One region of the Ensifer sp. GW821-FHT05G01 genome, then DNA from elsewhere that is predicted to be linked to it. Evidence: predicted binding sites of a transcription regulator. Region 1 holds the regulator's gene; each other region holds the start of a gene.

Region 1 (7,489 bases):
TCATGCTTGGCGCACTGGTCGTCGCCTCGTCGATCGCCATCCTGACGACGGTCGGCATCATCGCTTCGATGCTGTCGGAAGCGGGCCGCTTCTTCACCATGGTTTCGCCCTTCGAGTTCTTCTTCGGCACCGTCTGGGACCCGCGGTTTGCGGCTGCAGGCAGTGGCGGCGCCTCCGGCCAGTTCGGCCTGATCCCGCTGCTCGCCGGCACGCTCTACATCGCCTTCGTCGCCATGCTCTTCGCGGTGCCGATCGGTCTTTTCGCAGCCATCTACATGGCGGAATATGCAAGCCCGCGCCTACGTTCGACGGCAAAGCCGCTGCTGGAAGTGTTGGCGGGCATCCCGACCATCGTCTACGGTTTCTTCGCACTCGTTACCGTCGGCCCGTTCCTGCGCGATATTTCCGCCCAGCTGAACGGTCTGGTCACCGGCAACTATCAGAACTTCATCCAGGCACAGAGCGTCCTCACTGCCGGCATCGTCATGGGCATCATGCTGATCCCGTTCGTTTCATCGCTGTCGGACGACATCATCACCCAGGTGCCGCGGGCGCTGCGTGACGGATCGCTCGGTCTCGGTGCCACCCGTTCCGAAACGGTTAAGAAGGTCATCCTTCCCGCAGCACTTCCGGGCATCGTCGGCGCTCTGCTGTTGACCGCCTCGCGTGCCGTCGGCGAAACGATGATCGTGGTGCTGGCCGCCGGTGTCGCCGCCCGCATGCAGATCAATCCCTTCGAGCCGATGACGACGGTGACGGTCAAGATCGTCAACCAGTTGACGGGCGACCTTGAGTTCACCTCGCCGCAGACGCTCGTCGCGTTTGCGCTCGGTATCACGCTCTTCGTCATCACGCTCGGCCTCAACATTTATGCGCTCTACATCGTGCGCAAGTATCGGGAACAGTACGAATGACCGACATCGCTTCCCCGGCCGTCCGGATCTCCACCCGTCCCGCATCCGCAAAGCGCGATATCGGCATCAAGCGCCGCTACGCCGCCGAGCGTCGGTTCCGTGCCTATGGCATCGGCGCCATAAGCCTCGGCCTGTTCTTCCTCGCCCTGTTGCTGTGGACCGTGTTTTCCAACGGCTACACCGCGTTCCAGCAGACGACGATCACGCTGCCGATCGAATTCACCGAAAAGGTCATCGACCCCAAGGGTGAGCGTACGACCGACGGCAAGGTGCTGATGACCGCCAACTATCCGCTCCTGGTGCGCGATGCGCTGATCAAGCAGCTCGGCATCGACGCAAGCAAGCGTCCGCTGGTCAAGCAGGCGACCGACATGGTCTCGGCGAGTTCCCGCACGCTGTTGCGCGACATCGTCGTCGCCGACCCCACGGTCATCGGCAAGACCATACCGGTGACGTTGCTCGCAGAAGCCAATGTCGACTCCGCCTTCAAGGGGCAGATCGACCTGGCGGTCGACCAGAGCAAGCGCAAGGTCAAGGACCAGCAGGTCACCTGGATGAACGAGCTGGCCAGCGCCGGCGTCCTGAAGAAGAGCTTCAACACCGGCATCTTCACCTTCGGTGCGTCCAGCCGTCCGGAAGCCGCCGGTGTGGGTGTTGCCGCTCTGGGCTCTCTCTACATGATGCTGATCGTGCTGGTGCTGTCGCTGCCGATCGGTGTCGCCGCCTCGATCTATCTCGAAGAGTTTGCGCCTAAGAACAGGCTGACCGACCTGATCGAGGTCAACATCAACAATCTCGCTGCCGTGCCGTCGATCGTCTACGGTCTCCTCGGTCTGGCAGTCTTCATCAACTTTGCCGGCATGCCGCGGTCTGCGGCGGTCGTCGGCGGTCTGGTGCTGACGCTGATGACGCTGCCGACGATCATCATCGCCACCCGCGCGGCGTTGAAGGCGGTGCCACCGTCGATCCGCTCGGCAGCCCTCGGTCTCGGTGCGTCGAAGATGCAGACCATCTTCCATCACGTGCTTCCGCTGGCGATGCCTGGCATTCTGACCGGCACGATCATCGGCCTTGCCCACGCGCTTGGCGAAACCGCGCCGCTGCTGTTGATCGGCATGGTCGCCTTCGTCGTCGACTATCCCGGCTCGCCGATGGAACCGTCTACGGCCCTGCCGGTGCAGATCTACATGTGGGCCAACGAGGCGGAACGCGCCTTCGTCGAGCGCACATCCGGTGCGATCATCATTCTTCTCATCTTCCTCGTCGTCATGAACCTTGGCGCCATTCTGTTGCGACGTCGCTTTGAGCGCCGTTGGTAGTGAGGTAATTACTATGAACATCATGTCAGAAGCAGCAGTCGAAAAAGCCTTGGATCAGAAAATGAACACCGTGCCTTACAAGATGATCGGCAAGGATGTGTCGGTCTATTACGGCGAGAAGCGCGCGCTTTTCGACGTCAATCTCAACATCCGCGAGAACACGGTGACCGCGCTGATCGGCCCGTCGGGCTGCGGCAAGTCGACCTTCCTGCGCACGCTGAACCGCATGAACGACACCATCGAGAACTGCCGCGTCACCGGCAAGATCACGCTCGATGAAGACGATATCTACGATCCGACGATCGACGTCGTCGAACTGCGCGCCCGCGTCGGCATGGTGTTCCAGAAGCCGAACCCGTTCCCGAAGTCGATCTATGACAACGTCGCCTACGGCCCGCGCATCCACGGGCTTGCCCGCACCAAGTCGGAGTTCGACGATGTCGTTGAAACCAGCCTGCAGAAGGCTGGCTTGTGGAACGAGGTGAAGGACCGCCTGCAGGAGCCCGGCACCGGGCTTTCCGGTGGCCAGCAGCAGCGTCTGTGCATCGCGCGCGCCGTTGCCGTCAGCCCGGAAGTCATCCTGATGGACGAACCGTGCTCGGCGCTCGACCCGATCGCGACGGCCAAGGTCGAGGAGCTGATCCACGAACTGCGCACAAACTTCACCATCGTCATCGTCACCCACTCGATGCAGCAGGCAGCGCGCGTTTCACAGCGCACCGCCATGTTCCACCTCGGCAATCTTGTCGAGGAGAACGATACCGACAAGATGTTCACCAATCCGGATGACCAGCGTACCCAGGACTACATCATGGGCCGCTTCGGCTGATCGCTGAAGCTCGCCTTCACCCCGTTTCCTGAACGCGCCCGCAAGGATCACAGATTATGTCCATGCACATAATGTCCGCCTATGACGAAGAACTGAAATACCTGACACGCCGCATCTCCGAGATGGGCGGCATTGCCGAGCAGATGGTGGGCGAATCCGTCCGCGCGCTGGTCAATTCCGACCTCGCATTGGCGCAGAAGGTGATTTCCGACGACACCATCCTCGATGAAGCCGAGCGCCAGATCGGCGAAAAGGCGATCATCACCATTGCCAAGCGTCAGCCGGTGGCTGCCGACCTGCGCGAGATCATGGGGTCGATCCGCATCGCCTCCGATCTGGAGCGCGTCGGCGACCTCGGCAAGAACAACGCCAAGCGCGTCATCGCCGTTGCCGGCTCCGGCATCCCGCGCAAGCTGGCACGCGGTCTTGAACACCTGGCAGAGCTTGCCCTCGTGCAGCTCAAGGAAGTCCTCGACGTCTACGCCTCCCGCTCGCCGGAGAAGGCCAACAGCATCCGCGAGCGCGACGAGGAGATCGATGCGATCTACACCTCGCTGTTCCGCGAGCTGCTCACCTACATGATGGAAGATCCGCGCAACATCACGCCCTGCACGCATCTTCTGTTCTGCGCCAAGAACATCGAGCGCATCGGCGACCACGCCACCAACATCGCCGAGACGATCTACTACATGGCGACGGGTGCGCAGCCGGAAGGCGAGCGCCCGAAGGACGACAATACGTCGACGCTGGGTGCCGTAAAGGACTAAGCCCGAATACGTTCGAGTGCCTGCTTTTGAACCTCATCCGGTCGCAGCCACGGTTGCGGCCCCGCTTTGCTGCGTCTGTAGCCACCCGATTTCGCGCGTGCGTTTGAAATCGCCCGTAACGCTTCAGATGCTATATGTTCGAGCATCACGTCGCGTTCGATCGAACACGGGATGCTCTGGGTAAGGAGACGTTACCTGATGTTGCCGAAAATCGCCGTTGTCGAAGACGAAGAGGCGCTGAGTGTGCTCTTGCGCTATAACCTCGAAGCCGAGGGTTTCGATGTCGATACGATCCTGCGTGGGGATGAGGCCGAGATCCGTCTGCAGGAGCGCCTGCCGGATCTCTTGATCCTCGACTGGATGCTGCCGGGTGTTTCCGGCATCGAGCTTTGCCGACGCCTTCGCCAGCGCCCGGAGACCGAGCGCCTGCCGATCATCATGTTGACGGCGCGGGGCGAGGAGAGCGAGCGGGTTCGCGGCCTTGCCACCGGTGCCGACGACTATGTGGTCAAGCCGTTCTCGACCCCTGAGTTGATGGCCCGCGTCAAGGCGATGCTGCGGCGTGCCAAGCCCGAAGTTCTGTCTACGCTGCTGCGCTGCGGCGATATTGAACTCGACCGCGAAACCCACCGGGTGCATCGCCGCACGCGCGAGGTCCGCCTCGGTCCGACGGAATTCCGCCTGCTCGAATTTCTGATGTCCTCTCCGGGTCGGGTTTTCTCGCGGTCGCAGCTTCTCGACGGCGTCTGGGGCCACGATATCTATGTCGACGAGCGTACCGTCGATGTGCATGTCGGCCGCCTGCGCAAGGCGCTGAATTTTTCGAGCATGCCGGATGTCATCCGCACCGTTCGCGGTGCCGGCTACTCGCTCGAGAGCTGAGCCATTCATCCAATAAAAAAGGGGCCGCGCGGCCCCTTTTTTATGTGTTGTCTTCGAAGCCTTAGCGAGCGCGGCGGCGCTCGGCGGACGGCTGGTAGGCAAGCCGCGCATGGAAAGTGCAATAGGGCGAAGCTTCCGGAGAGTCGTTGCCGCAGAAGTGGAACTCTTCCTTCAGCGGGTCGCCGATCGGCCACTTGCAGGTGCGCTCCGTCAACTGCGTCAGCTCAAGGCGGCGCGACATCGGTACGACCACATCCGTCCGAACGCTGAAATCCTGTTCGGCAACGAAATCGACTTCGACCTCTTCCTTGAGAACGGTGGCGCCAGCCGGGCGGGTAACCGTGCGGGTGGTGACGCGCGAAGCGTAGTTCGGAGCGCGCGGCGCCGAGGTGGCCGGGCGCTGCTTCGGCCGGGTCGCGGCGGCTGTGCCGCCAGCCTTGGCCCTGCCGGGCAGGCTCAGCCGGTGAACCTTGCCGATGACCGCATTGCGGCTGACGCCGCCAAGCTGTGCCGCGATCTGGCTCGCGCTCAGGCCCTCGGACCAAAGCTTCTTCAGTTTTTCCACCCGCTCGTCAGTCCAGTTCATTTCTGCACTCTCCGTTCTCAGCGTTGGCGATGACAGAATCCCTCACCACGCTCCGGACAGGCTCCGGAGCTGCAACGCGATAACACTTTTGGTGACTAGGTCCGCCGCATGCGTCTAGTAATTGAACGTTAACCTACTGACCGGCGGACTCCGTGGCAAGAGTCCGCGGAATCACGCCGAATCGATTTCTTGGTTTTCCCCAACTTGCTCGGTGGGCGTTGTATTTTTGCAAGCCCTGCCGGGTGATTTTTTCGTCGCATGGATGAGCCCGGTCCGACCGCACTGCAAGGCTTGGTTTTGTTGACATTGCGCTGCGAAATAGGAATAGTGCCTGCGCCGCCGCAAGGCGGCATTTTTAATTTTCTGCCGCGCTTAACAGGGCGCGGATCGATGCCGATAGCAATGAAGGAGAGGCTCGCCATGACTGCAACCACGCCGCTTTACGACACCTACATGCGTGCGCCGTTGCGTTTCGAGCGAGGAGAGGGTGTCTGGCTGATTGCGGAAGACGGCACGCGCTATCTCGACTTCGCCGCCGGTGTCGCCGTCAACTCGCTTGGCCATGCGCATCCGCATCTGGTCGAGGCACTGAAGGCGCAGGCCGAGAAGGTCTGGCATCTGTCGAACCTCTACGAGGTTCCCGGCCAGGAGAGCCTCGCACGCCGGCTGGCGGCAGTGACTTTCGCTGATCGTGTCTTCTTCACCAATTCCGGTGCTGAAGCGCTTGAATGCGCGATCAAGACCGCTCGTCGCTACCACTATGCCAAGGGCAATCCGGAGAAGTTCCACGTCATTACCTTCGAGGGTGCCTTCCACGGACGCACGATCGCGACGATCGCCGCCGGCGGCCAGCAGAAGTATATCGAGGGATTTGGCCCGAAGGCTCCGGGTTTCTATCAGGTGCCCTTCGGCGACATCGCGGCGGTCAAGGATGCGATCACCGACGAGACGGCGGCGATCCTGATCGAGCCGATCCAGGGCGAGGGCGGCATCCGCCCGGTCACCAAGGAATTCATGCAGGAACTGCGCGCGCTTTGCGACGAATACGGCCTGTTGTTGATCCTCGACGAGGTCCAGACCGGCGTCGGCCGGACCGGTAAGCTTTTCGCCTATGAATGGGCTGGCATCCACCCGGATATCGTCGCTGTCGCCAAAGGCATCGGCGGCGGCTTTCCGCTCGGCGCGTGCCTCGCGACGGAAGAGGCAGCTGCCGGCATGGTCGCCGGTACACACGGTTCGACCTATGGCGGCAACCCACTTGCCATGGCGGTCGGTAACGCTGTGCTCGACGTCATCCTGGCCGACGGTTTCATGGAGCATGTCCGCGACGTCGCCCTGGTCTTCCGCCAGGGGCTCGCGTCGCTCAAAGATCGTTTCCCCGATGTGATCGAGGATATCCGCGGCGACGGGCTGATGCTCGGCATCAAGGTCAAGGGGCCTTCGGCGGATCTCCTGAAGGCAATCCGTGCCGAGAAGCTGCTGGCCGTTCCGGCCGGCGAGAACGTGCTGCGCCTGCTGCCGCCGCTGACCGTGACGGCCGAAGAAGCGCGCGAGGGTCTGGCGCGCATCGAACGCGCAGCTGAAGCGGTGAGAAGCGCGAGCGGCACTGCCGCAGCCTAATTTTTGAACCCGGAGATCGGCAGCGATTTTCCTAAGGGTCCATGCGTGAACCCGAGGCGTCGAAGCGTTTTTTAATCTTCGGCCCCGGCCGCGCTTCAGGGCCATTCTGAGGACAGGAATTGACTACGATGGCAGGCACAAGACACTTCATCGATCTTTCGGCCATGACGGCAGCGGATCTCAGGACGATCATTGACGACGCGCGCGTGCGAAAGACGGCGACCAAGGCCGGAACCGCCGAAAAGCCGCTCGCCGGCAAGATGCTTGCGATGATCTTCGAAAAGCCGTCCACCCGTACCCGCGTTTCCTTCGATGTCGGCATGCGCCAGCTCGGCGGCGAGACCCTGTTTCTCTCTGGCACCGAGATGCAGCTCGGCCGCGCCGAGACCATCGGCGACACCGCCAAGGTGCTGTCGCGCTACGTCGACGCGATCATGATCCGCACAACCGATCACCGCCGGCTTCTCGAACTTGCCGAACACGCGACCGTGCCTGTCATCAATGGTTTGACCGACGACACGCATCCCTGCCAGATCATGGCCGACATCATGACCTTCGAGGAGCATCGCGGA
Region 2 (7,489 bases), on a different contig from region 1:
GAACGGGGCCGAAGATCCCATCGCCGCATCGGTGGACATGGCGCCGGTGACAAGGGCTGCCTGGGCGGCGCGGTGGGCGCGGAAGAGGCCGGCAAGCGCCAGCGCGGTGGAGGTCTGCGTGCCGTTGATCAGCGCCAGCCCTTCTTTGGCGGCAAGCACGACCGGCGTCAGTCCTGCCTTGGCAAGGGCCTCGGCGCCGGACAGGCGGGCACCCGCGAAGAATGCTTCACCGTGGCCCATCATGACGGCGGCCATGTGGGCGAGGGGCGCCAGGTCGCCGGATGCACCGACAGATCCTTTTTCCGGTATCACCGGGATCACGCCCTTTTCGAGCATCGCTTCGATCAGGCGTACCAGTTCGAGCCGGACGCCCGACGCGCCGCGGCCGAGGGAGACGAGCTTCAGCGACAGGATCAGGCGGACGATGTTTTCGGCAAGCGGCTGGCCGACGCCGCAGCAGTGCGACAGGATCAGGTTGCGCTGCAGGGTGGCGACATCGGCGCTATCGATCTTGATCGAAGCCAGTTTGCCAAAGCCGGTGTTGATGCCATAGACCGGCGCATTGCCGGCAACGATCTCGGCGATGCGGCTGGCGGCCTTTTCGATGCCTGCGTCGAAAGATGGATGTAGGCGGGCAGGTTCGCCGGTCCAGTAGATGGCCTCGAGATCCTCAAGCGGAACCGAGCCCGGATGCAGAATGATGGTCATGGACCGGTCCTTTCGCCCCTAAAGATGCGCGTATGAAGTGGATTGAAGCCGATGCGGTAGACGAGTTCGGCCGGGTCTTCGATATTCCAGAGTGCGAGGTCGGCCGACTTGCCGACTTCGATAGTGCCGGTTTCACCCAGGAGCCCGAGCGCACGCGCCGCCTCGCGGGTGACACCGGCGAGGCATTCGGCAACGGTCAGCCGGAAGAGGGTCGCCGACATGTTCATGGTGAGGAGCAGCGAGGTGAGCGGCGAGGTGCCCGGATTGCAGTCGGTGGCGATTGCGATGCGCGCACCGGCGTCGCGCAGTGCCTGAACCGGCGGCAGACGCTCTTCACGCAACGCATAGAAAGCACCGGGCAAAAGCACGGCGACCGTTCCGGCCTTGGCAAGCGCTGCTGCACCTTCGGCGTCGAGATATTCGAGATGGTCGGCGGAGAGCGCACCGTATGACGCCGCGAGCTTAGCGCCGCCGAGGTTGGAAAGCTGTTCGGCGTGGAGTTTGACTGGCAGGCTGAGTGCTCTGGCGCGATCGAAGACACGAGCGATCTCGGCGGTCGAGAACGCGATGCCTTCGCAGAACCCATCCACTGCGTCGACCAAACCTTCGGCATGGGCCGCGTCGAGGCCTGGCAGAACCACGTCTGTGATGTAGTCGCCGTTGCGGCCCTTGTATTCCGCGGGCGTCGCATGGGCGGCGAGGTAGCTGGTGACCACGCGCACCGGTCGAAGCGTTTCGAGCTTGCGGGCGGCGCCCAGCATATTGAGTTCGGCCGTAATGTTCAGCCCGTAACCGGATTTGATCTCGACGGTCGAAACGCCTTCAGCAAGCAGCGTGTCGAGGCGCGGTAGGGCGCTTTCGACCAGCTGATCGACGGTCAGTGCATTGGTCGACTTCACCGACGAAACGATGCCGCCGCCGGCGCGGGCAATATCTTCATAGGTAGCGCCTTCGAGCCGCATCTGGAACTCGCGGGCACGGTTGCCGCCATGGACGAGATGGGTGTGGCAGTCGATGAGGGCGGGCGTCATTACCCGGCCTTGGCAATCGGTCGCTTCAAGGCTGTGTGCGAGTTCGGCGGGCAGTGCGTTCTCCGGCCCTACATAAGCAATGCGTCCATCGACAACTGCTACGGCCGCGTGCTCGACGAGGCCAGCACCTTCGGCGGTTTCGCTGAGCGTCACAAGGCGCGTGTTGCGCCAGAGTCCGGATGCCGGCTTGCGGGTCGAGAGTTCGTTCATAAGGTCGCCTCCACTGAATATAATGTATATACATATTAACTTGCTTCACAAGAGGAAATTTGGGAAGCCGGCTGAAAAGGAAAGAGACCGTGGCGTGGAAACGAGGCCTTGGCCACCGTTTCGAAGTTGAACTGGCGACGCTAGCTTTTTGATCTTTGGGAGAATTCCCGTTGCGTTTGGCGGGCGGACTCCAACCGGAGAGTAGTCCGCACATCGCGGTCGAACAGCGCCTTGGCGAGCGGCACCGTCAGTTCGGTGAGCACCTTGTGTTACTGAACTTCGCGGATGATCTCTCGACCTGACTCGGGCCACAGACGTCGGGTTCGCCAAAGCACGCGGTATCACCCGAGATGAAGTCATCGCCGTCATCTTCCCTGATTGGGCGATCGGCCAGGGGTGATGCCGTTGCCTGGCACCAGCAAGGGTTGATAAAACGCGTCCGTCGTGTACGGTCACGACATGCAGAACGATAACCGCTCAGAGATCAGGAAGGCGATTTCACTTGCCTTGGGAGCCGCAATGGCGCTGGCCGGCGCAGCTGGCTTCCTGTGGATGTTCTTCTTCGTGGTTGAGCCAGTCAAAATCCTGATCTGGATGGCGCCGATCGGCGTCATGGCGACCGGGATTGCCATTCTCTACGATGATCTGAGAAAATCGTGATCTGTTTGTAGCCGGCAGCTCGCTGCTGCAAAGCTTTGTCGAATGCGTTGCAAACGCTCCTCATGTCGTTTGCCACCTGTGGTTTGCGCTGCATCAGGTTGGGCTTGATGTTTAGGTCCCGATCTAAGTCCGCAAGTTGCTTGTGCGTTACGAAGAAAGCCCCGAAACGCGACGGGCGTCGGGGCTTCGTTCTGTCTCTGGTTCGCGGCAGTTACCGAATTGCTCTGACGAGACGATGCGTGCTGCGGCTCAAATGCGTGGCCTTCCCATCCTGTGCTCGCTAGGCCGCATGATCCGCGTCGATACGCAGCCGCTCAACGAGTTCGACAAAGCGGTTGCCGGCGATCTCCAGCCTGCCGCTGTTGTCGATCACGCTGACGCCGGGGCCCGAGGTGACGTCGGGTGCCTGGCGGCTGAGACGTCGCAGCACCTCTTCCTCGCTCTCGCGACCGCGTTCGGCAAGCCGCTTAGCGAGCACCGAGGCTTCCGCCGTGACGACGACGACGGCGATGTCGCCGAACGTTTCCCTGAACGCCGGCAGAGCGCCGCGGCTGCCGTTGACGATCGCCGTCATGCCGGCCCTGACATTCTGAAGCACTGCTGAGGGGATGCCGTATTTCAGGCCGTGCGCATCCCAGAAGACGGCGAAGGCGCCGTCCTTCTGCATGTCCAGAAAATCGTCTTCCGAGACGCTTTCATGCACCTCGCTGCCGGCGTCCGACGGGCGGGTGATGACGCGCCGGACGAAATGCACGTCGTGACAGTCGGAAAAGTGCTGGGCGGCAAAACCCATGACGCTGTCCTTGCCGGCGCCGCTCGGGCCGACCACGACGACGAGTGCGCCGCGCCTGCGTTCGAACGCACTCATGCGACGCGCCGGCCTTCACGCCAGACCGAACGCACGACAGGAATGCCTTCCTGTCGGTGAACCCGCGAGATATCGGCGCGCAGGCCGACGGCGATGCGACCGCGATCGTCAAGGCCGACTGTGCGAGCCGGCGTCGCACTGACCATGGCAATCGCCTTCGGCAGGTCGATGGCCTCAAGTTCGTCAGCCAGCACGAACGGCGCGTGGATCAGGCTGAACGGCACATAATCCGACGAAAGCACGTCGAGCACGCCGCGGTCGGCCAGATCGCGGGCGGCGATGTTGCCCGAATGCGACTTGCCACGCACGATGTTGGGTGCGCCCATCAGCACGCTGAGACCGGCGCGATGGGAGGCTTCGGCCGCTTCGAAACTCGTCGGGAATTCGGCGAGCTTGATGCCGTAGCCGATCGATTCGTCGACATGGGCGATCGTGGCGTCGTCGTGGCTGGCGATGGTGATGCCGCGCTCGGCGCAGGCCTTGGCAAGGGCGTCGCGGTGCGGGCCGGCATACTTCGCCGAAAGCGCCTGCTGGCGCGCGACGAACTTTTCGAACTCGGCATCTGACAGGCCGCGCTTGGATTTGTAGTAGAGCGTGTACTGGTCCATCGTCTGGAACTGACGCTGGCCCGGCGCGTGGTCCATCAGCGATACCAGCTTAACCTGCGGGTCGTTCTGGAAGTCTTCGTAGTGATCGAGCACGTCCGAAGTGGAAACCTCGCAGCGCAGGTGGATCAGGTGGTCGGCGCGCAGGCGACCCTCTTGCTGGGCTTGCGCCAGCGCGTCGGCCATGCTGCGCATCTCGCCCTTCTGGAAACCGCCGTCCTCGTCTGAGCCGAGGCGCAGGCAATCGAACACGGTGGTGATGCCTGACGTGACCACCTGCGCATCATGGGCCTGGATCGCCGCGATCTTCAGCCAGCGAACGCCCGGCCGTGGCGAATAGTGCGCTTCCAGATGGTCGGTGTGCAGTTCGACGAGACCCGGTAGCAAATAGTCGCCTTCGAAGTCTTCGCCGGTGCTTACAGTGCCCTTCGAGATATCGGCAATCTTGCCGTCGCGGATCAGCACTGAACCGTCGAGGATGCTGTCCTCGAGAACGATGCGGGCGTTGGTCAGGACTTGTTCTTTGCTCATCTCATGCGATCTTTCGTTGTGTCGCGCCGCCAAGCGGCAGCAGGGAATGGACCAGGAACGGTGCGCCACGGTGCGGCTCGACGAAGAGCGCAACTGACGTAACGTCAAGCGGGTCGCCGATATGATCGGCAAAAGTGCTATCGAGCACGGTCCGCATGGTTTTCGCTGTCTCGGTGGGGACGGGCCCGGTCAGCGTCAAGTGGAACTGGAATTCTTCGAAAACATAGGGATATCCCCATTTTTTCAAGTATTCTCTCTGTCGCTCCGGCAATTTTTCCGGATTGCGCCGTGCCATGTCAGCCGCCGACAGAGGTGCCCGGAACGGCTCGAAATACTGGACGGCTTGAGCCGCCAAATTCTGCAGCGGCTCGCAATGGGTTGCAGAGACGAGCGCGAAGAAGGGGCCGAGTTGATGCAGTGTCAGTTCCGGTATCTCGAAAGGTTCGACATCTGCGGCAAACGCTTCAAACGCTGCGACCAGTTCGGCTTCGCTGCGGCCATCGGCAAGGGCGAAGGGAGCCTTGAGGGTGCCATGAAAACCATAGCGTCGGGGGTCGGCCGTCAATGCGTGCCGCGTGTCGGCATCGAGATCGGCCAGTGCCGGAAATTCACTGGTCTCGCCGGTAAAGGCGTCACGGCCAAGCCAACGGGCCGCCGTCTGCGACAGCCGGTCATCCGCCGGCGGCGCGAAGTAGATTGCATAACGCACGGTCTTCACTTTCTTGTATCGACCGGCCCGCCAGGACGGCGGGTCGATTGTTCGCGGGACGCGATGCGCAGCTAGCCGATTTCCATGACAACATCATGATGGCGAAGCTGCAAAACGCTCATCTCGTCAATGCGCTTTCTGGCCAATCAGCCGCGAACGCAGGGCGTTCGAGATGCTGTCGAAAATAAACACAACCAGCAAGATCAGAAGCACCATATAGGCGACATTTTCCCAATCGGAATTGGTGCGCATCGCCTCCCAGAGTTTAAGGCCAATGCCGCCGGCACCGACGGCTCCGATGATCGTGGCCGAACGCGTGTTGGATTCCCAGAAATAGAGCGCCTGGCTGGCGAAGACCGGCAGTACCTGCGGCAGCACGCCGAAGCGCTGGACGGCAAGCGGCGTGGCGCCAACGGATTTCACGCCTTCGCGCTGCTTGTCATCGATGTTCTCCAGCGCCTCGGAGTAGAGCTTGCCGAGCGTGCCCGTGTCGGTGAAGAAGATCGCCGACATGCCGGCAAGCGGCCCGGGGCCGAAGGCGCGGGTGAAGAACAGTGCCCAGATGAACATGTCCACCGAGCGCAGGAAGTCGAAGAAGCGCTTGACGATCTGGTTGGTCAGGAAATTCGGGGTAATGTTGCGCGCCGCCAGGAAGCAAAGCGGAAACGCCACCAGCGAGGCGAAAAGTGTGCCGACGAAGGCCATGACCACCGTCTGCAGCAGCTTGGTCCAGACATCAAGATGTTGCCATTCTGCATTGTAGAGAATGTTGTTCCAAGCGAGCCCCAGGTTTGATCGCGCCGGATCGATGCGCTCGCCGCCTGTGATCAGCGAAAGCACCTCACCATAGCTCTTGCCGAAGAAGGGCGAGTTCGTGTCGAAAAGGAAATTGGCCCAGCCGAAGAAACGGTTGCGCACCGAGACGTCGTCGCCTTCGACTTCCGCCCAGCCGGTGGCGCCGAAAGCGAGTGTGATTTTTTCACCGGGACGTTTTTGTGTGGCCCAGGCAGGAAGGGTACCTTGGGGCGTGACGGTGTCCTGGCCATCGACGGCCATGGTCAGGGTTTCGCCCCTGTGTGTGGCCGTTACCAGGCCGTCGGCGACTTCGATCTTCGTCGAGCGGTTCAGGGTGATGACCGCCCTCGTAATGACCTCAGCCGTTCGGGTTTCGGATCGGCTTTGCATGCTTGCGGCGTCGGTGCTGCCCAGTGCCGAGCCGGGCGCCATGAAGCTGAACGACGAGCTTGCCTTCGGCATTGCCGACGGTGTGGCGGACGCAGGGATCTCGACGGTCCGGGTCACGATCTCCTTGTCGAGTTCCACCCACGACGGATTGGGATTGGGGCCGAGCGGTGAGTTGCGCTGGAAGTCGATCGTCATCGTCTTGTCGCGCGCGATCTTGAGCTCGGGGCGGACCTCATAGGAGACCCAGTCGGCAAGATAGGTTCCGGCGATGCCCCAGTTGGCGTTGCCGAGCACATGCCCGATCGAGAAGAACCACCAGCTGAAGATGAGATAGACCACGAGGCCAGCGCTGATGAGGATGGTGCGCAGGCGCTTGTTCGAGGAACCCTGCAGCAGGTGCGGGTGGCGCGACGCAATCGCATCCATTTCGAGCGGGCTTAGTCTGTTCGCGGAGGTCATGATGGGCACCTACTGGGCAAGCTGGAAGGCCTGGTCGCCGACGAGGCGACGGCGCAGCCATGCGGAAAACTGGTCGACGGCGAAGATCGTCGCAAACAGGAGGATGACGATCGCCAGCGTCTTCGCCTGGTGGCCCTGGCCGATCGACAGGCGCAGCAGCTCGCCGATACCGCCGCCGCCGACCGCGCCGATGATGGTGGAGGCGCGCACGTTGATCTCGAGGCGCAGCAGGAAATAGCTGGCGAAATTGGGCAGGACCTGCGGCACCATGCCGAACCAGACTCGCTCGATCCAGTTGCCGCCGGCAGCCCGCAGGCCCTCGTCCGGCTTCATGTCGGCATTCTCAACCACTTCGAAGAACAGCTTGCCGAGTGCGCCGATGGTGTGGATCGAGACAGCCGCGATCGCCGGGATCGGTCCGAGCGAGAGGATCGCCAGGAAGAAGCCGGCGATGACCACCTCGGGAAACGCACGCAGAATTTCCATCAACCGCCGCACAAATCCGCGTATCCACGGATTGGGC
Region 3 (7,489 bases), on a different contig from region 1:
GGCGAGGGCAGGTCGAACATGGCGCGGAAGATTTCAAGGCCGTCGCGCGGCGCGAGATCGCCGACGAAATCGAAGAAGTGCGGCAGCCGGTCGAAGAATTTGCCGGCATTGGAATCGTTGGCAAACCAGAGCGAGCCGGAAAGGGCGAGCATCAGCACGGCGAAGCCGAGCCAGGAGTAGAGTCGACGGCGGGAATTCAGCTCCTGCCAGTGACGCTCCACTAGCGCGCCATTGTCACTCAGATGCTTCGGGAGCATGGAAGTTGCCATGAATGTTCCGGCAGTGCCGGCCTCTGTCGACAGGCGCTACCAGCGCCCTAGCAAAAAGGCGAACGCTGGCCGCTTTGGCGGCCAGCGTCCTTGAATGATCGGAAAGATCAGCCGCCGATCGTCGCCTTGCGGGCGTCGATGATCGGCTTGTAGAAGTCGGCGTTGACTTCGGTGAAGCCGGTGAAATCGCCGCCCTGGATGGCGGAGAAGCAGGCGGCATCGGTCTTCGGCAGGTCGAGCATGAACTGCTTGAACTTGGCCTTCATGTCGTCGTTCATCGTCGAGCGCACGACGATCGGGCCGTTCGGGATCAGCGGCGACTTCCAGAGTTCGACCAGGTCGTTCATGTCGAGGATGCCCTTGTCGACCATCTTCTTCAGGTTGCCCGAGGTGTAGCCGTCCTTGAATTCGCCGACGCCCGAACCGAAGGTCGTGCCGGCATCGAACGTGCCCTTGACGACTTCGAGAACGAGGTTTTCGTGACCGCCACCGAAGCCGGTTTCAGCGAAGAATTCCTTGACCGGCGCGCCGATCGATTCCGGCAGCGTGACGAGCGGGATCAGGTAGCCCGAGGTCGAGTCCGGATCGGCGAAGCCGAGCTTCTTGCCCTTCAGGTCTTCGAGCTTGGTGATGCCCGAATCCTTACGGGCGACCATGATCGAGTGGTAGCCGGTCGAACCGTCAGTCTGGACCGTCGTCAGGATCGGCTCGACGGCGTCAGCCTTGGCGAGGTAGATCTTGGCAAAGCCGGACGCGCCGAGTTCAGCGTAGTCGAGCGTGCCGCCGAGCAGGCCCTGGATGACGCCGTCATAGTCGGCGGCCGGGAACAGCGAGACCTTTTCGACGCCGATTGCGGCCGGCAGCTTGTCGACAATGCACTGGAAGTTGCGCAGGCGGTCGGCTTCGTTTTCGCCGCCGATGATGCCGACGCGGAATTCCTTGAGGTCTTCGGCCTGGGCGTGGCCAAGGAGGGCGAGCAGGGCAACAGTGCCCAGAAGAGCTTTCTTCAGCATAAGGTTCTCCCGTTTCTCCGGCTGTGCCGGATGATATTCGGTTTCAAAGAGGTGCCCTTGACGTGGGCCTTCGATCCTGGCGGGCGTCAGATGCCGGCCAGTGCCAGCGGCTGGAGGCCGGCAGATGCCGTTTGTTCCTGCGGGACGGCCGCGGGAATGTTGATGCTTGTCGAGGTCATCGATTCCTCGATGCCCGTATCGGCGCCGTAGATCTCGGCGACGGCGGCCGCCGTCAGATCCTTTGGCTGGCCGTCGAAGACGACGCGGCCGTGGGCCATGCCGATGATGCGTTCGCAGTAGTTGCGCGCGGTATCGAGCGTGTGAAGGTTGGTGATCACGGTGATGCCGTCGCGCTCGTTGATGTCGCGCAGTGCATCCATGACGATCTTGGCGTTGAGCGGGTCGAGCGAGGCGATCGGTTCGTCAGCGAGCAACATCTTCGGCTGCTGCATCAGGGCACGGGCAATCGCCACGCGCTGCTGCTGTCCGCCGGAAAGCGTGCCGGCTGCCTGCAATGCCGTCTGTTCGATGCCGAGGCGTTCCAGCGCGCCGATCGCCATGATCCGCTCTTCGCGGGTAAACATGTTGAGGATGCTGAGCACCGTCGAACGATGGTTGAGGCGGCCGAGCAGCACATTGGTCAACACGTCGAGGCGCGGCACCAGGTTGAACTGCTGGAAGATCATCGCGCAGTCGCGCTGCCAATTACGAAGGGCGGCACCCCGCAGCGACGAGACTTCCGTGCCGGCAAATTCGATCGAGCCGGACGACAGGTCGACCAGGCGATTGATCATGCGCAGCAACGTCGACTTGCCAGCGCCGGAGCGGCCGATCACGCCGACCATCTGGCCCTGGGGGATGTCGAAGGTAACCGAGCTCACGGCTGTCTTCTTGCCGAACTGGCGGGTTACGTTCTTCAACTGAAACATTTCTAGCAGGTCCTCTTACGGGGAGACCGGTCATCGGTATGACACCTGCCATATCGGCGCTTCATGAAAGCGAAATGTCAGTTTCTTGTCGTTTGTGTTACAGTTCACACCCTCAAGGACGTCGTTAACAAAATGTGACACATTCAGCGGACAGGAACACCCGTTGCTACTGCTGGAAGCGCTCCGGGCTAAAGATGGTCGCACCAAGGCCGTTGGCGGCGAAGCTCTCGGGTGCGGGCGCCCCGATCAGCAGGTTGGCGGCAAAAGCACCCAATGCCGGTGATGTCAAGATGCCGTAGCCGCCCTGGCCGGCGAGCCAGAAGAAATCCGTCCGACCCTTCGCATAACCGATCACCGGCAACTTGTCGGGCGAGAAGCTGCGCAGGCCCGCCCAGCTCTTGAAGATGCGGCGGACGGGCACGGTCGTTGCCTCCTCCACATAATGGGCGGCCCACGCGACATCGATCTCCTCGGGCTGGACGTCGCTCGGCTCGCACGGTGTGGCATCGGCGGGGGAGGCAAGCAGCCTTCCACCTTCGGGCTTCATATAGAAGTCCTCGTCGATCTCGTTGATTTCGGGCAGGGTCAGGGCGTCGATCTCTGCGGGGAGGTCCACGGTGATCGCGGTGCGGCGATGTGGCACGATGCCGACCGGCTCCACGCCGAAGAGAGTGGCAACCGGATCCGCCCAGCCGCCGGCGGCGTTGACGACGACTTGCGCGCGAATGTCGCCTGCACTGGTCGAGAGCACCCAGCGGTCGCCCTCACGGCGCGGAGCGATGACGTCGCTGCGCTCGATCACCTCGGCGCCATGGCGACGGGCACCGCGCAGGTAACCTTGCATGAGGTTCTCGACCTCGATGTCCCAGAAATTGGGATCGTAGAAGGCGCCGGCGACATACTCGCGTCGCAGGACCGGAACGAGCGCGATCGCTTCGTCGACCGTCAGTCTCTTGAGGTCGGGATTGGCTGCACTCTCTTCAGCAAACACCGCCTCCAGCCGCGCCGCCTTTTCCGCGTTGGCGATCATCACGCCGCCGCGCTGCTTGAGCAACTGCACGTCGGAAAGGCCCTCCGGCGGCTGATCGAAGAAGGTTTTGGAGATGGCGGCGAGCTTGCACACTTCGGGCGCGTTGTAACGCAGCACGAATTCCGCAGCGGAGCGGCCAGTGCTGTGATAGCCGAGGCCATCTTCCCGTTCGATGATAGCGACGGAGCGGTGCGGTGCCAGGAAATAGGCAAGCGATAGTCCTGCGACGCCGCCGCCGATGATAGCCACATCAAATTCACGCATGTCCCGCCCTCACTCCTGATTTGGCCGGACCATAGGCAACGTGTGATCTGCGTTCAAATTTATAACGGGAAATGCCGCTATCAATTCTGATGATGCTCGAGGCAGTGGTCGAGGGGGACTGTGTCGGCCACATGCGCGAGGAAGGCGGCCTCGGCGGGGTTGAGAATGGAGTTCGGGTTTGAGATGCGAAACACGTCTGTCGTCGGCAGGTTGTCGTAGGGCGGAAGCTGCCAGAGCCGACCCTCTGCAACGCCGGCTGCGGCGAGATGGTCCGGCAGCATGCCGATGCCGATATTGGCTGCGATCAGCCGCATAACCTCCTCGACATTGCAGGATACAGCCCGAACCTGCTGGCCGAACGATCCGATGGCGCGCACCGCTGTAACAGAGTTCATGTGCTGGCCGCCGAGCACGTCGGCGATGAAGGCGATATAAGCATTGCCGCGCAAGTCGTTGAAATCGACGCCCTCGACGCCGAACAGCGGATGATCGCGGCCGCAGTAGAGCGCATAGCGTTCGCGGACGTGAAAGGCCTTGTTCAGCCAGTCCGGGATGTTGCCGTCGCAAAGCCCCATCGTCGCGATGTTGCGCTCGACGGCACTCAGCACGTCGACAGTCGTGGCGACAGTCACCGATATCGTCGCCTTCGGGTGCTTGGCAAAGAAACTCTCGAGCTTGCGATCCCAGGCCGGGTTGTGGGCATGGCTGACGACATGAATGTTGAGATGGCCGGTGATTTCCTCGCCGGCCGTTTCAAGGACGTTCGGAAGGCGGATGACGGCGGCGAAGATGTCGCGGCACTGTGCGTGCAGCCTCGCTCCGGCGTCTGTCAGGTCGAACCGGCCCGGACGGCGATCGATCAGCTTTTGCCCGACAGTCTGTTCGAGCCGCTTGAGCGCCATGCTGACGGCCGGTTGCTGGAGCAAGAGCCTGTTGGCGGCAGCGGTGATGCTGCCTTCTTCCACCACGACGACGAAGGTGCGCAGCAGGTTCCAGTCGAGATTGTGGGCGAAGCGTTCCAGACGGTCATTGGCCATGGGAGTGGATCGTGGCTTCCCTTTGTCTCATGGATGGCATTCGGCAGCTGCGTGCGGATGCTTTCCTCTACAGCCAGCCCTTAGCCTTGTCGCCATATTGGCCCGGATTTGCAATATGTACGCGAGGCGAGAATGCCAGGAACGAATGGCCGTCGCTGATCGTCGTGGAGAATCAGCGGGTTGTTGCTCCATCCAAATCCGTCGGCTGGATCTGCGGTGTGGCGCCTGCTGGTTGACGCAGGCGCGGCGTCGTAAACTCGAAGGCAAGTCCCGACATGTCCAATCGGCGCAGCACGGCGTAGAGCATGATCAGCATGCCGAGAAACTCAAGTGTTTCCTCGATCGTGGAGGCAACGAGATAGGCGGGGTTGAAGTAGGTCGGATCGGCCAGCAGGCCGCCCAGTGCTTCGAAGCCAAGAGCGCCTGTGACATAGATGGTGCCGGCGATGAAGAAGAGGTTGCGTATTTCTGCGGGTTGCCGCCACACCCTGCGCAGATAGGCCAGGGCGATGACGGCGGCGAGCACAAGCCCTGGCACGATCCAGGCGAATCCGGCGCCCGTCATGCCCGGCAATGCCAATTTGTCGGTGGCGAGTAACCCATGAAGCTCTGCCGCTTCATCCAGAGACATGTAGGCGAACACGACGCCGAGCCCCCACCACGGCCACGCTGAACCGCCTTGTTGCCGTTCGGCCAATCCGACCAGCATGCAAGCGGCGCCGACCAGGACGATCAGGACGGAGCTTGCCCAGCTTGGAATGTTGAGCTCGCGATTGAGATCGAAGAGGTGGCCGAAACTCGTCACCGTTGCAGTGAGGGGCCCGCAGCTCTTCAGCGTCCAGCAAACCATGACGAAGCAATGAATGGCGATCAGACCGGCAATCATCACCGCGATGAACCAGATGAGCGGTGTCAAACGGACATTGCAGATTCGACGATCCATGACAGACACACTCCCATAAAATGTCCCGTTAAGGATATGACAACCATAAGGCTCGGTCCATAAGGCGTCGCTAAACAAGGTTAAGATTGCCCCGACCGCCTGGGCCATTCCGCAGACGCATGAGCCGGTGCCTCAATTTCGTTTGAAAGCCTTGGTTCTGCTTGCCATAACCGCAAGTGGAAAAATCCGATGGGAGAGAGACATGGCCGGCAAGACGCAATTTCAATGGGATGACGCGTTCCTCCTCGAAGATCAGTTGACCGAGGACGAGCGCATGATCCGCGATACCGCGCGGGCCTATGCGCAGGATCGGTTGCAGCCCAGGGTCATTGCTGCCTATCGCGAAGAATCAACCGATCCCGAAATCTTCCGCGAAATGGGCGATCTCGGCCTGCTTGGCGTCACCGTCTCGGAGACCTATGGTGGCGTCGGCGCTTCCTATGTCGCCTACGGTCTCGTCGCCCGCGAAGTCGAGCGCGTCGATTCTGGCTACCGCTCTATGATGAGCGTGCAGTCCTCGCTCGTCATCTACCCGATCTATGCCTACGGCTCGGAAGAGCAGAAGCAGAAGTACCTGCCCAAGCTGATCAGCGGCGAGTGGATCGGCTGCTTCGGACTGACCGAGCCGGACGCCGGCTCTGACCCGGCGGGCATGAAGACCCGCGCCATCAAGACGGAGAGCGGCTACCGCCTCGTCGGTTCGAAGATGTGGATCTCCAATGCGCCGCTCGCCGATGTCTTCGTCGTCTGGGCAAAGTCAGAGGCCCATGGCAACGCCATTCGCGGCTTTGTGCTGGACAAGGGTATGAAGGGCCTTTCGGCGCCGAAGATTGCGGGCAAACTGTCGCTTCGCGCTTCGATCACCGGCGAAATCGTCATGGACAATGTCGAGGTCGGCGAAGATGCGCTGCTGCCCAACGTGGAGGGGCTGAAGGGCCCGTTCGGCTGCCTCAATCGCGCCCGCTACGGCATCTCATGGGGCGCACTCGGTGCGGCCGAATTCTGCTGGCACGCGGCGCGCCAGTACGGTCTCGACCGCAAGCAGTTCAACCGCCCGCTTGCACAGACGCAGCTCTTCCAGAAGAAGCTTGCAGACATGCAGACCGAGATTTCGCTCGGTCTCCAAGGGTCGCTCCGCGTCGGCCGGCTGATGGACGAAGGCCGGATGGCGCCTGAAATGATCTCGCTCGTCAAGCGCAACAACTGCGGCAAGGCGCTCGATATCGCTCGCATGGCGCGCGACATGCACGGCGGCAACGGCATTTCCGAGGAATACCAGGTCATGCGCCACATGGTGAACCTCGAGACGGTCAACACCTACGAGGGCACGCATGACGTCCATGCGCTGATCCTCGGTCGCGCCCAGACCGGCCTCCAGGCCTTCTTCTGAGCCGCCGGTCATGGAAGCGCCACTGAAGGGTATTCGTGTTCTGGAACTCGCCCGCATTCTCGCGGGCCCCTGGATCGGCCAGACGTTGGCCGATCTCGGCGCCGACGTCATAAAGGTGGAAAGCCTGGCGGGTGACGACACCCGCACTTGGGGGCCTCCTTTCGTGGAGGGCGAGGACGGCGAGAAGCTCGATGCCGCCTATTTCCACGCCTGCAACCGCGGCAAGCGCTCGGTCGTGCTCGATTTCACCACCGAGGAAGGGCAGGAAGCCGTTCGCCGGCTGGTAGCGCAATCCGACGTGTTGCTCGAGAATTTCAAGGTCGGCGGCCTCGAGAAATATGGCCTCGACTATGAGAGCCTGAAGAAGGTCAACCCGCGCCTGATCTATTGCTCGGTCACGGGCTTTGGCCAGGATGGACCCTACGCCCATCGCGCCGGCTACGACTATATCGTCCAGGGCATGAGCGGGATCATGGACCTGACCGGCGAGCCGGACCGCGAGCCGCAGAAGATCGGCGTCGCCTTTGCCGACATCTTCACAGGGCTCTACGGCGTCATCGCCGTACAGGCAGCTTTGGCGCAGCGTGAGCGCACCGGTAAGGGCCAGCAGATCG
Region 4 (7,489 bases), on a different contig from region 1:
TCTACGGCCTCGGCGCCATGGGGAAGGAAGGCGTGACCAAGACGCTGGAAATCATCCGCAAGGAGATGGACATCACCATGGCCCTCTGCGGCAAGCGCGATATCAACGACGTCAACCGCGACATTCTCGCGGATTGAGGCACGGCCTTTCGACTACTCTCCATGGAGACAGCCTCAGGATCGGCCTCAAAGAGCGCAGCGCGTCAAACATGGCGCGCTCGAGACACTGCAACGCGCTAAGCTTGCTCAAAAATTCCGGCGGTTCAACGCCGGTCAAGGGCAGCCCCAGCTCTCACCGTCATGCTCGGGCTTGACCCGAGCACCCACCACACTCAAGCTCTTCCGCGTCCGGCGCATGGCTGGATCCTCGGGTCAAGCCCGAGGATGACGGTCGGAGAAGGCGAGCGCGAAATCAGAGCTGCCTCCGCTCAGCAGATTGCCTGCGGAACCTCGTTCTCCAAGCATGCAGAAAACCAGCGCTCAACTGCCGCGATAGGTAGAATAGCCGTAGGGCGAGAGAAGCAGCGGCACGTGATAATGGCTGCCCGGATCGGCGATGCCGAAGCGCAAGGGAATCAGGTCGAGGAAGGCGGGTTCCGGCAGCTCCACACCTGCTCCCCGCAGATAGGCGCCGGCGTGGAAGACGAGCTCGTAGCTGCCGGCCATAAAGCCGACGCCTTCGGCCATCGGGCCATCCACCCGCCCGTCGCTGTTGGTGTGGACGGTGCGGATCAGTTGCCGCTCCTCGCCTTCGAGCCAGAAGAGATCGATGCGCAAGCCTTCGGCGGGCTTGCCGAGCGCGGTGTCGAGGACATGGGTGGTCAGACGGCCGGTGCTGCTCATCGCGTCTCTTCCTTCAGATTGCGCTCTCGATGACGAAGGGCTCTTCATAAGAATACTCTTCGAGATTGTTACCCGGCCCCTCGCGGTCGACGACGATGAAGTCGTTGACGGCGCCCACCGTCATCAGTGGGTGATGCCAGACATTGCGGCCGTAATTGACGCCCTGCCGCCCCTGCGCCCGGAACACCCGCGGCGCGCCCGGCTTGCCGCCCTCGTCTTCGGCAACGACCACAAGCCAGGGCCGGTCGTCGAGCGGCGAAAAACTTTGGCTGCCGAACGGGTGCCTCTCCATCATTGCGACCGAATAGGGGAAAGCGCGTGGCTGGCCGCGAAAGATGTTGATGATGACATTGGCGCCCTCGCCGGTGACATCGGCGCGCGCCAGGCCGTGGAAGCGCTCGGTGTTGCCACCGTTGATGTAACGCATCGACGCAGGATCCGCTTCGATGACGGTGCCGAATGGGGCGAAAGCGTCCTGTGTAAGGGGTTCGATCGAAAGAATACGCGACATCAGGCAATAACCCCGCGGCTGTTGCTGCCGGCGGTATTGGCATGATCCGGTTCGACTACCCTCCATAACGGTGAGAGTAGAGTGCGAACGGGTACGTCAGGCATTTTCGTCTCCTGGAAGCATGGATTGCAGCCGCAGACGAGCGATTTTCTCCACCTGCGCACAGGCGGTCTCAAATTCCTCTTCGGTCGAATTGTCAATGCGCCTTTCGAACGAGGCGAGAATATCGTTCTTCGTCAGACCCTTGACGGCGATGATGAAGGGAAAGCCGAACTTCTGCGTATAGGCCTCGTTGAGCGCCGTGAAGCGGGCATGCTCGTCGGCCGAAAGACGATCAAGCCCGGCGGACGCCTGCTCGGCGGTCGAGTCCGCCGTCAGCTTGCCGGCGATCGCCAGCTTGCCGGCAAGATCCGGGTGCGCCCGCAGCACCGCGAGCCTCTCGCGCGGCAATCCGGCGCGAAAGGCCTGGCAAAGGGCCGAGTGTACATTGCCGGCTGAAAGTCCCGTCGCGGCCGCCCGGTCATAGGCTCGTTCGGCAACCCAGGGAGAATGCTCGAACACGCCGCCGAAGCGGCTGACGAAGGCGTCGCGATCGGACATCAGAGAGCCCCTTCCGGCTTGTGGTGTTCATACCAGTGGCGGGCGATATCGATGCGCCGCGGCACCCAGACCTTGTCGTGCGACATGACGTAGTCGATGAAACGCGCCAGCGCCGCCGCACGGCCCGGACGGCCGACGAGGCGGCAGTGAAGACCGATATTCATCATCTTGGCGTCGCCTTCCTTGCCTTCCTCGTAGAGCACGTCGAACGTGTCCTTGAGATAGGTGAAGAACTGGTCGCCGGAGTTGAAACCCTGGTTCGTCGCAAAACGCATGTCGTTGGCGTCGAGCGTGTAAGGAATGATCAGATGGGGCTTGTCGGCCGTAAGCCCCGGAACCCAGTAGGGTAATTCGTCCGCATAGCTGTCGCTGGAATAGAGGAAACCTCCCTCTTCGAGAACCAGCTTCAGCGTGTTGTTGGACGGCTTGCCCTGGTAAAGGCCGAGCGGACGCTCTCCGGTCAGCTCGGTGTGCAGACGCACCACCTCGCGGATATGCTCGCGTTCCACCTCTTCGGGGAAATCCTTGTATTCGAGCCAGCGCAGCCCGTGGCTGGCGATCTCCCAGCCGGCTTCCTTCATGGCGGCGACCGCTTCCGGATTGCGCGCCATCGCCTGCGTCACGCCATAAACCGTCAACGGCACGTCGCGGCTCGTAAACATGCGCCACAGCCGCCAGAAGCCGGAGCGCGAGCCGTATTCGTAGATCGATTCCATGTTGAGGTTGCGCTGCCCCGGCCAGGGCTGCGCGCCAACGATCTCCGAAAGCAGGTTTTCCGACGCCGGGTCGCCATCGAGAATGCAGCTTTCGCCGCCCTCTTCGTAGTTGAGCACGAACTGCACGGCGATGCGCGCATCGCCCGGCCAGTTTGCCTTGGGCGGGTTGCGGCCATAGCCGACGAGATCGCGTGGATAGGTAGTCTCAGACATCAAATCACCCTTCGAATTTTCCGGAACGGTATCATCGCCGCCCGGATTGTCGAGACAAAATGACGTCAGTGCAGACGGTTAGCGACTCGGTTAGCGACCGGCCATCAACGCGGCCACCATCCGCGACAGCGGCGGAACCGGGCTCGGCGCAAGCGTTGCCTCGGCTGCGGCCCGCTTGATCCGGTCCGCCCGCTTGGTCGCGGAAATCTTGCCGAGCGGGTGCTGAGAGTGAACGCGCATCGGAGCACCCGATTCCTGCTCGACGAACAGCGCCAGGCTGCCGATCGTCAAGGGTTGCATCAGGCACGGCTCGAACAGGTCGCGAAGCGGCGCCTCGATGCGGCGTATCGCGTCCTGACCGAGCGGCCCGGTCAGCATCATGTGGAAGCGATATTCGTCCATCACATGTGGATCGCCCCAGCGATGCAGATTCGAGAATTGCGGCGCCGTCAGCCGGTCCGGATCGGAACGTTCGATCTCGTCTTCGCTCAGCGGCGCGCGGAACGCGTCGAACTCCTGGATGATGCTGGCGGCGAGCAGGTGCATCGCCGTGCTCGGGATCTGCGGCATCAGCCCCCAGCACTGGCCGAGGCGAGCCACTTCCATCCGCTCGATCTCGAACGGCATCTGGGCGCCGGCAAAGTGCATCAGCGCCTTGAGCAGCTGCGCCTCGTCCATATCAGGGTGGAGCCTGAACGGCGACATCACCACCGCATGAAACCCGAAGCGACGTGGAACGGCCGTGTGGAAAGCAATCTCGGATGCGGTCAATCCGCAGATCGACGGCAGTTCGGTAGGCTCGCCCGAGTAGACGTTGCGACCGAGCCAGCTCGCGGCAACCGTTGAGAGCGGATCGGCCATCGGCGGCGTGAAACAAATGGCGTAACGCATGCGCATGCTCCGGAAATCCGTTCTGGCACTTGCCCGCGACAACCAATCTCGATCGTCGCCAGGGCTGGCGCAGGTTCAAAACCTTGAGAGCGTCAACAATGCTTCCCCGAGGAAACGCGACGCTCTACTGCCTGCGTCTTAGGTGATTTGCGTGACAGATTGACGAAGTAGGCGGGGCATGCCTGGGGATCACGCCCAAGGTTCTCGACCGAACTGTTTCGGAACCATCGCGGCCAACAGCCGTTCCCCTGATGTAGCCAACAACGATGGAGAAGAAGTGTGACCTATCACAATGCGAACCTTCAGGACGCCAGCATCAAGGAAACCCATGACCTGATCGCGAGCGACAAGGTTGAAGGCACGAAGGTTTATGGCGCCGACAGCAAGCACATCGGCTCGATCGAGCGCGTGATTATCGAAAAGCGCAGTGGTCGCGTGGCCTATGCCGTGCTCGGCTTCGGCGGTTTTCTCGGCATCGGCGAGGATCACTATCCACTCCCCTGGGCGAAGCTGACCTATGACGAGAGCCTCGGTGGCTATCGCACTGACGTGACCCGCGAACAGGTCGAGCGCGCGCCGAAGTATCATGGCAGCGATGAATACGACTGGAACGCCGAGAACGGCCGCCGCGTCTACGACTACTACGGCGTGCCGCCTTACTGGATGTAACGACCGGGTTTTCCCGATACAGGATTTACGGGCCCCGCCAGCGGCGGGGCCCTTTGCATGACGACGCCTTAAAGATGTTTCTCGCGAAGTGCCGCTATGTGTGTCCGGCACAGGAAGGTGTCCGGAATTTCGATTGACGGGCGACCCGTGATCTCATCGACGACGAAGCGCGCGAGGCGATGGGCGATGCCGAAGCTCACCTTGAAGCCGCCTGTCAGCACCGACAGGTTTTCGTGATCCGGATGCCGCCCGACCATCGGCTCCCGTTCGGTCGATTTCGGCCGGATGCCGGCCCAGCGCTCAACCACTTCCGCCCCGAGTAGAGCCGGAACCAGCACCTCGGCCCGCCCAAGCAGCTCATTCAAGAGTTCATCCGTGGACAGCGGATCGGCATATTTGTTTTCGCTGGTGCTGCCGACAGCCACATGCCCGTCGTCATGGGCGACGATGTAGACGCCGTCGGTGAAGATGACGGGCAATTGCGGATCGACATCGGCCAGCAGCAGCGCCGCCTGGCCCTTGACCCCCGTGCCGCTCGGTCCGCGGATCGGTCCGCACAGCGTGTCGATCAGCGGAAAGCTGCCGATACCGGCGGCAAGAATGCAGTGGCCGAATGCGATTTCCGTACCGTCATCGAGTTCCGCCCGGCCTTGGCCGGGGTGGATACCCCGAACGCCGCTTCCCTCAACAATCCGCACCTTCGGCGCTCGCGCCAGGGCCGCGCGCAAAACTGCCAGCATCTGGCGAGGCGCAAGCCGGCCGCCAAGCGTATCGAACACCAATCCGTGGGCCATCTCTTCCGCACCGAGCCAGCCGGAGGGCGCCTCGTCTCGCACATGCCAGAAGAACCGGCGGTCACCTGCCCGCCAGTTTGCCAATGCATCCTGTTCGTGGCGAAGGGCGATGTCACGCAGATGCGGCTTGGCGAGCGGCATGATCCGGCCGCTGCGGCGATAGCCCGCCGAAAGCCCGGTTTCAGCCTCGAGCGCTTCGATCTCGCTCTCAAGCAACACCAGCGCTTCGAATTGGAATTGTTTCTTGGCGTTCCACTTGTCGGGCATATGCGGCATCAGCGCGCCGAGGATGCCGCCGCTGGCACCGGCGCCGATGTGGCGCTCTTCGACAAGGCAGACGCTCATGCCCGCGCGTGCCGCCATAAGGGCGGCCCAAAGCCCCATGATGCCGCCGCCGATGATCAAAACTTCGCTCATCGATTGACCTTCTCCGGTGGCGGGATTATCGCCATCGCATGACAGGATCCGCCGCAGAACCGAACCAGCCCCCGGCCCATCAAAGCCTCGATTGGCACGAGGGCGATATGCCCTATTCGCGCGAATTTGGCGATCACTTTTATTGCCGCACCGATGGCCGGCTCGAATGCGGGCACGTGTTCCTTGCCGGCAACGGCCTGCCCGAACGCTGGGCCACCGGCGACGCGTTTACCATTGGCGAACTGGGCTTCGGCACCGGCCTCAATTTCTGTGAAACCTGGCGGCAATGGAAAGCGGCAGCGACAGGCGGGGCATTGCACTTCGTCAGCTTCGAGCGGTTCCCGATGCAGGCGGAGGAAATCTCCCGAGCGCTTGCCCATTGGCCAGAGATCGATGCCGAGCGGCTGGCTCTCGTCGAACGATGGCCGGCTGCGAACGACGGCCGGATCGAGATTGATTTCGGCGATGGCGTTCGCCTGACCGTCGTCTGCGGTCCCGCGCTGGAGAGCCTCGCCGAGGCGGCCGAGTGCTTCGATGCCTGGTTTCTCGATGGTTTCGCGCCGTCGCGCAATCCCGACATGTGGTCTGAAGAGCTGATGCGACTGGTGTTCGACAGGACCGCACCCGGCGGCAGCTTTGCCACCTATGCCGCCGCTGGCTTTGTTCGCCGCAATCTGCAGGCAGCCGGCTTTGCCGTCGAGAAGCGCAAGGGCTTCGCCGGTAAACGCGAGATGCTGCGCGGCGACAAGGTCTGAGCAAGACGTTTTCACGGCCTTTACTCCACCAGAGAACTGAACTGTCGCAAATGGCGGGGGCATGCCTGCGAATAATCTGCGACAAAAATCCATCGGCAACGCGGTGGGTTTTTCATGAACGACGATCAGTTTCCGGATGCTGCGACAGGCGAAAATTCCTCCCCGCTCGAGCGACGACGCAGGCCAGGCGGCCGCGGTGGCGAGCGCACACGAAAGTCCACGGGCGGCAAATATCTCAATCTCGTCAACACCCAGAGCAAATCCTCGGTGCTGTCGGACGATGCGCTCTATGCGATCCATGAGGCGTCGCTGACGATCTTGGAAGAGATCGGCATGGACGTCATTCTGCCTGAGGCGCGCGAGCGCATGAAGGCAGCCGGCGCCGATGTGACCCCCGGGACTGACCGCGTGCGCTTCGACCGCGGGTTGATCATGGACATGATCGCCTCGGCCCCCTCCTCCTTCACCATGCATGCGCGCAATCCGGCCCGCAATGTCGCGATCGGCGGCAACAATCTGGTGTTCGCCCAGATTGCCAGCGCACCGTTCGTCGCCGACCGTGAAGGCGGCCGGCGCACGGGCAACCAGGAGGATTTCCGCAAGCTGGTGAAGCTCGCCCAGTCCTACGACATCATTCACACCACCGGCGGCTACCCGGTCGAGCCGGTCGATCTGCACGCCTCCGTCCGGCACCTCGACTGCCTCTCGGACATGGTGAAGCTCACCGACAAGGTCTTTCACGTCTATTCGCTCGGTCGCCAGCGCAACACCGACGGCATCGAGATCGCCCGCATCGGCCGTGGCGTATCGATGGAGCAGATGGAGCGCGAACCATCGCTGTTCACCATCATCAATACCTCGTCGCCGCTGCGCCTCGACGGGCCGATGCTGCAGGGCATCATCGAAATGTCCTCTCGCAACCAAGTGGTGGTGATCACGCCGTTTACGCTTGCAGGCGCGATGGCGCCGGTGACGATCGCTGGCGCACTGGTCCAGCAGAATGCCGAGGCGCTCTGCGGAATTGCCTTTACCCAGATGGTGCGACGCGGAGCGCCTGTCATGTACGGCGGCTTCACCTCGA

The links. The regulator PhoB, encoded in region 1, activates phosphate uptake and scavenging genes when phosphate is short. The targets are predictions, from matches to a motif close to TGTCATNNANCTGTCAT.
Region 2: AC07UR_RS28505 (DUF1045 domain-containing protein) is a predicted target of PhoB. The motif match lies at 5,407-5,423, and genes of this name have one in related genera.
Region 3: phnC (phosphonate ABC transporter ATP-binding protein) is a predicted target of PhoB. The motif match lies at 2,275-2,291, and genes of this name have one in related genera.
Region 4: AC07UR_RS16775 (DUF1045 domain-containing protein) is a predicted target of PhoB. The motif match lies at 3,925-3,941, and genes of this name have one in related genera.

Annotation. Positions count from the first base shown of each region.
Region 1 is NZ_JBWKSC010000001.1:452,684-460,172, forward strand. Features, by position in the region: gene pstC (phosphate ABC transporter permease subunit PstC) at 1-914, shown strand, start outside; gene pstA (phosphate ABC transporter permease PstA) at 911-2,233, shown strand; gene pstB (phosphate ABC transporter ATP-binding protein PstB) at 2,247-3,062, shown strand; gene phoU (phosphate signaling complex protein PhoU) at 3,116-3,829, shown strand; gene phoB (phosphate regulon transcriptional regulator PhoB) at 4,028-4,711, shown strand; gene AC07UR_RS02250 (GcrA family cell cycle regulator) at 4,773-5,297, opposite strand; gene AC07UR_RS02255 (aspartate aminotransferase family protein) at 5,718-6,917, shown strand; gene argF (ornithine carbamoyltransferase) at 7,046-7,489, shown strand, end outside.
Region 2 is NZ_JBWKSC010000014.1:208,262-215,750, forward strand. Features, by position in the region: gene hutH (histidine ammonia-lyase) at 1-708, opposite strand, end outside; gene hutI (imidazolonepropionase) at 705-1,949, opposite strand; gene AC07UR_RS28490 (hypothetical protein) at 2,409-2,609, shown strand; gene phnN (phosphonate metabolism protein/1,5-bisphosphokinase (PRPP-forming) PhnN) at 2,890-3,477, opposite strand; gene AC07UR_RS28500 (alpha-D-ribose 1-methylphosphonate 5-triphosphate diphosphatase) at 3,474-4,613, opposite strand; gene AC07UR_RS28505 (DUF1045 domain-containing protein) at 4,615-5,322, opposite strand; gene phnE (phosphonate ABC transporter, permease protein PhnE) at 5,449-6,966, opposite strand; gene phnE (phosphonate ABC transporter, permease protein PhnE) at 6,976-7,489, opposite strand, start outside.
Region 3 is NZ_JBWKSC010000014.1:215,931-223,419, forward strand. Features, by position in the region: gene phnE (phosphonate ABC transporter, permease protein PhnE) at 1-269, opposite strand, end outside; gene phnD (phosphonate ABC transporter substrate-binding protein) at 377-1,282, opposite strand; gene phnC (phosphonate ABC transporter ATP-binding protein) at 1,369-2,211, opposite strand; gene AC07UR_RS28530 (NAD(P)/FAD-dependent oxidoreductase) at 2,378-3,505, opposite strand; gene AC07UR_RS28535 (LysR family transcriptional regulator) at 3,586-4,542, opposite strand; gene AC07UR_RS28540 (DUF8692 domain-containing protein) at 4,715-5,593, opposite strand; gene AC07UR_RS28545 (acyl-CoA dehydrogenase) at 5,688-6,875, shown strand; gene AC07UR_RS28550 (CaiB/BaiF CoA transferase family protein) at 6,886-7,489, shown strand, end outside.
Region 4 is NZ_JBWKSC010000006.1:194,822-202,310, reverse strand. Features, by position in the region: gene AC07UR_RS16800 (alpha-hydroxy acid oxidase) at 1-137, shown strand, start outside; gene uraH (hydroxyisourate hydrolase) at 480-842, opposite strand; gene AC07UR_RS16790 (ureidoglycolate lyase) at 856-1,353, opposite strand; gene uraD (2-oxo-4-hydroxy-4-carboxy-5-ureidoimidazoline decarboxylase) at 1,450-1,953, opposite strand; gene puuE (allantoinase PuuE) at 1,953-2,882, opposite strand; gene AC07UR_RS16775 (DUF1045 domain-containing protein) at 2,973-3,773, opposite strand; gene AC07UR_RS16770 (PRC-barrel domain-containing protein) at 4,053-4,442, shown strand; gene AC07UR_RS16765 (NAD(P)/FAD-dependent oxidoreductase) at 4,511-5,653, opposite strand; gene mnmC2 (tRNA (5-methylaminomethyl-2-thiouridine)(34)-methyltransferase MnmC2) at 5,692-6,408, shown strand; gene AC07UR_RS16755 (trimethylamine methyltransferase family protein) at 6,523-7,489, shown strand, end outside.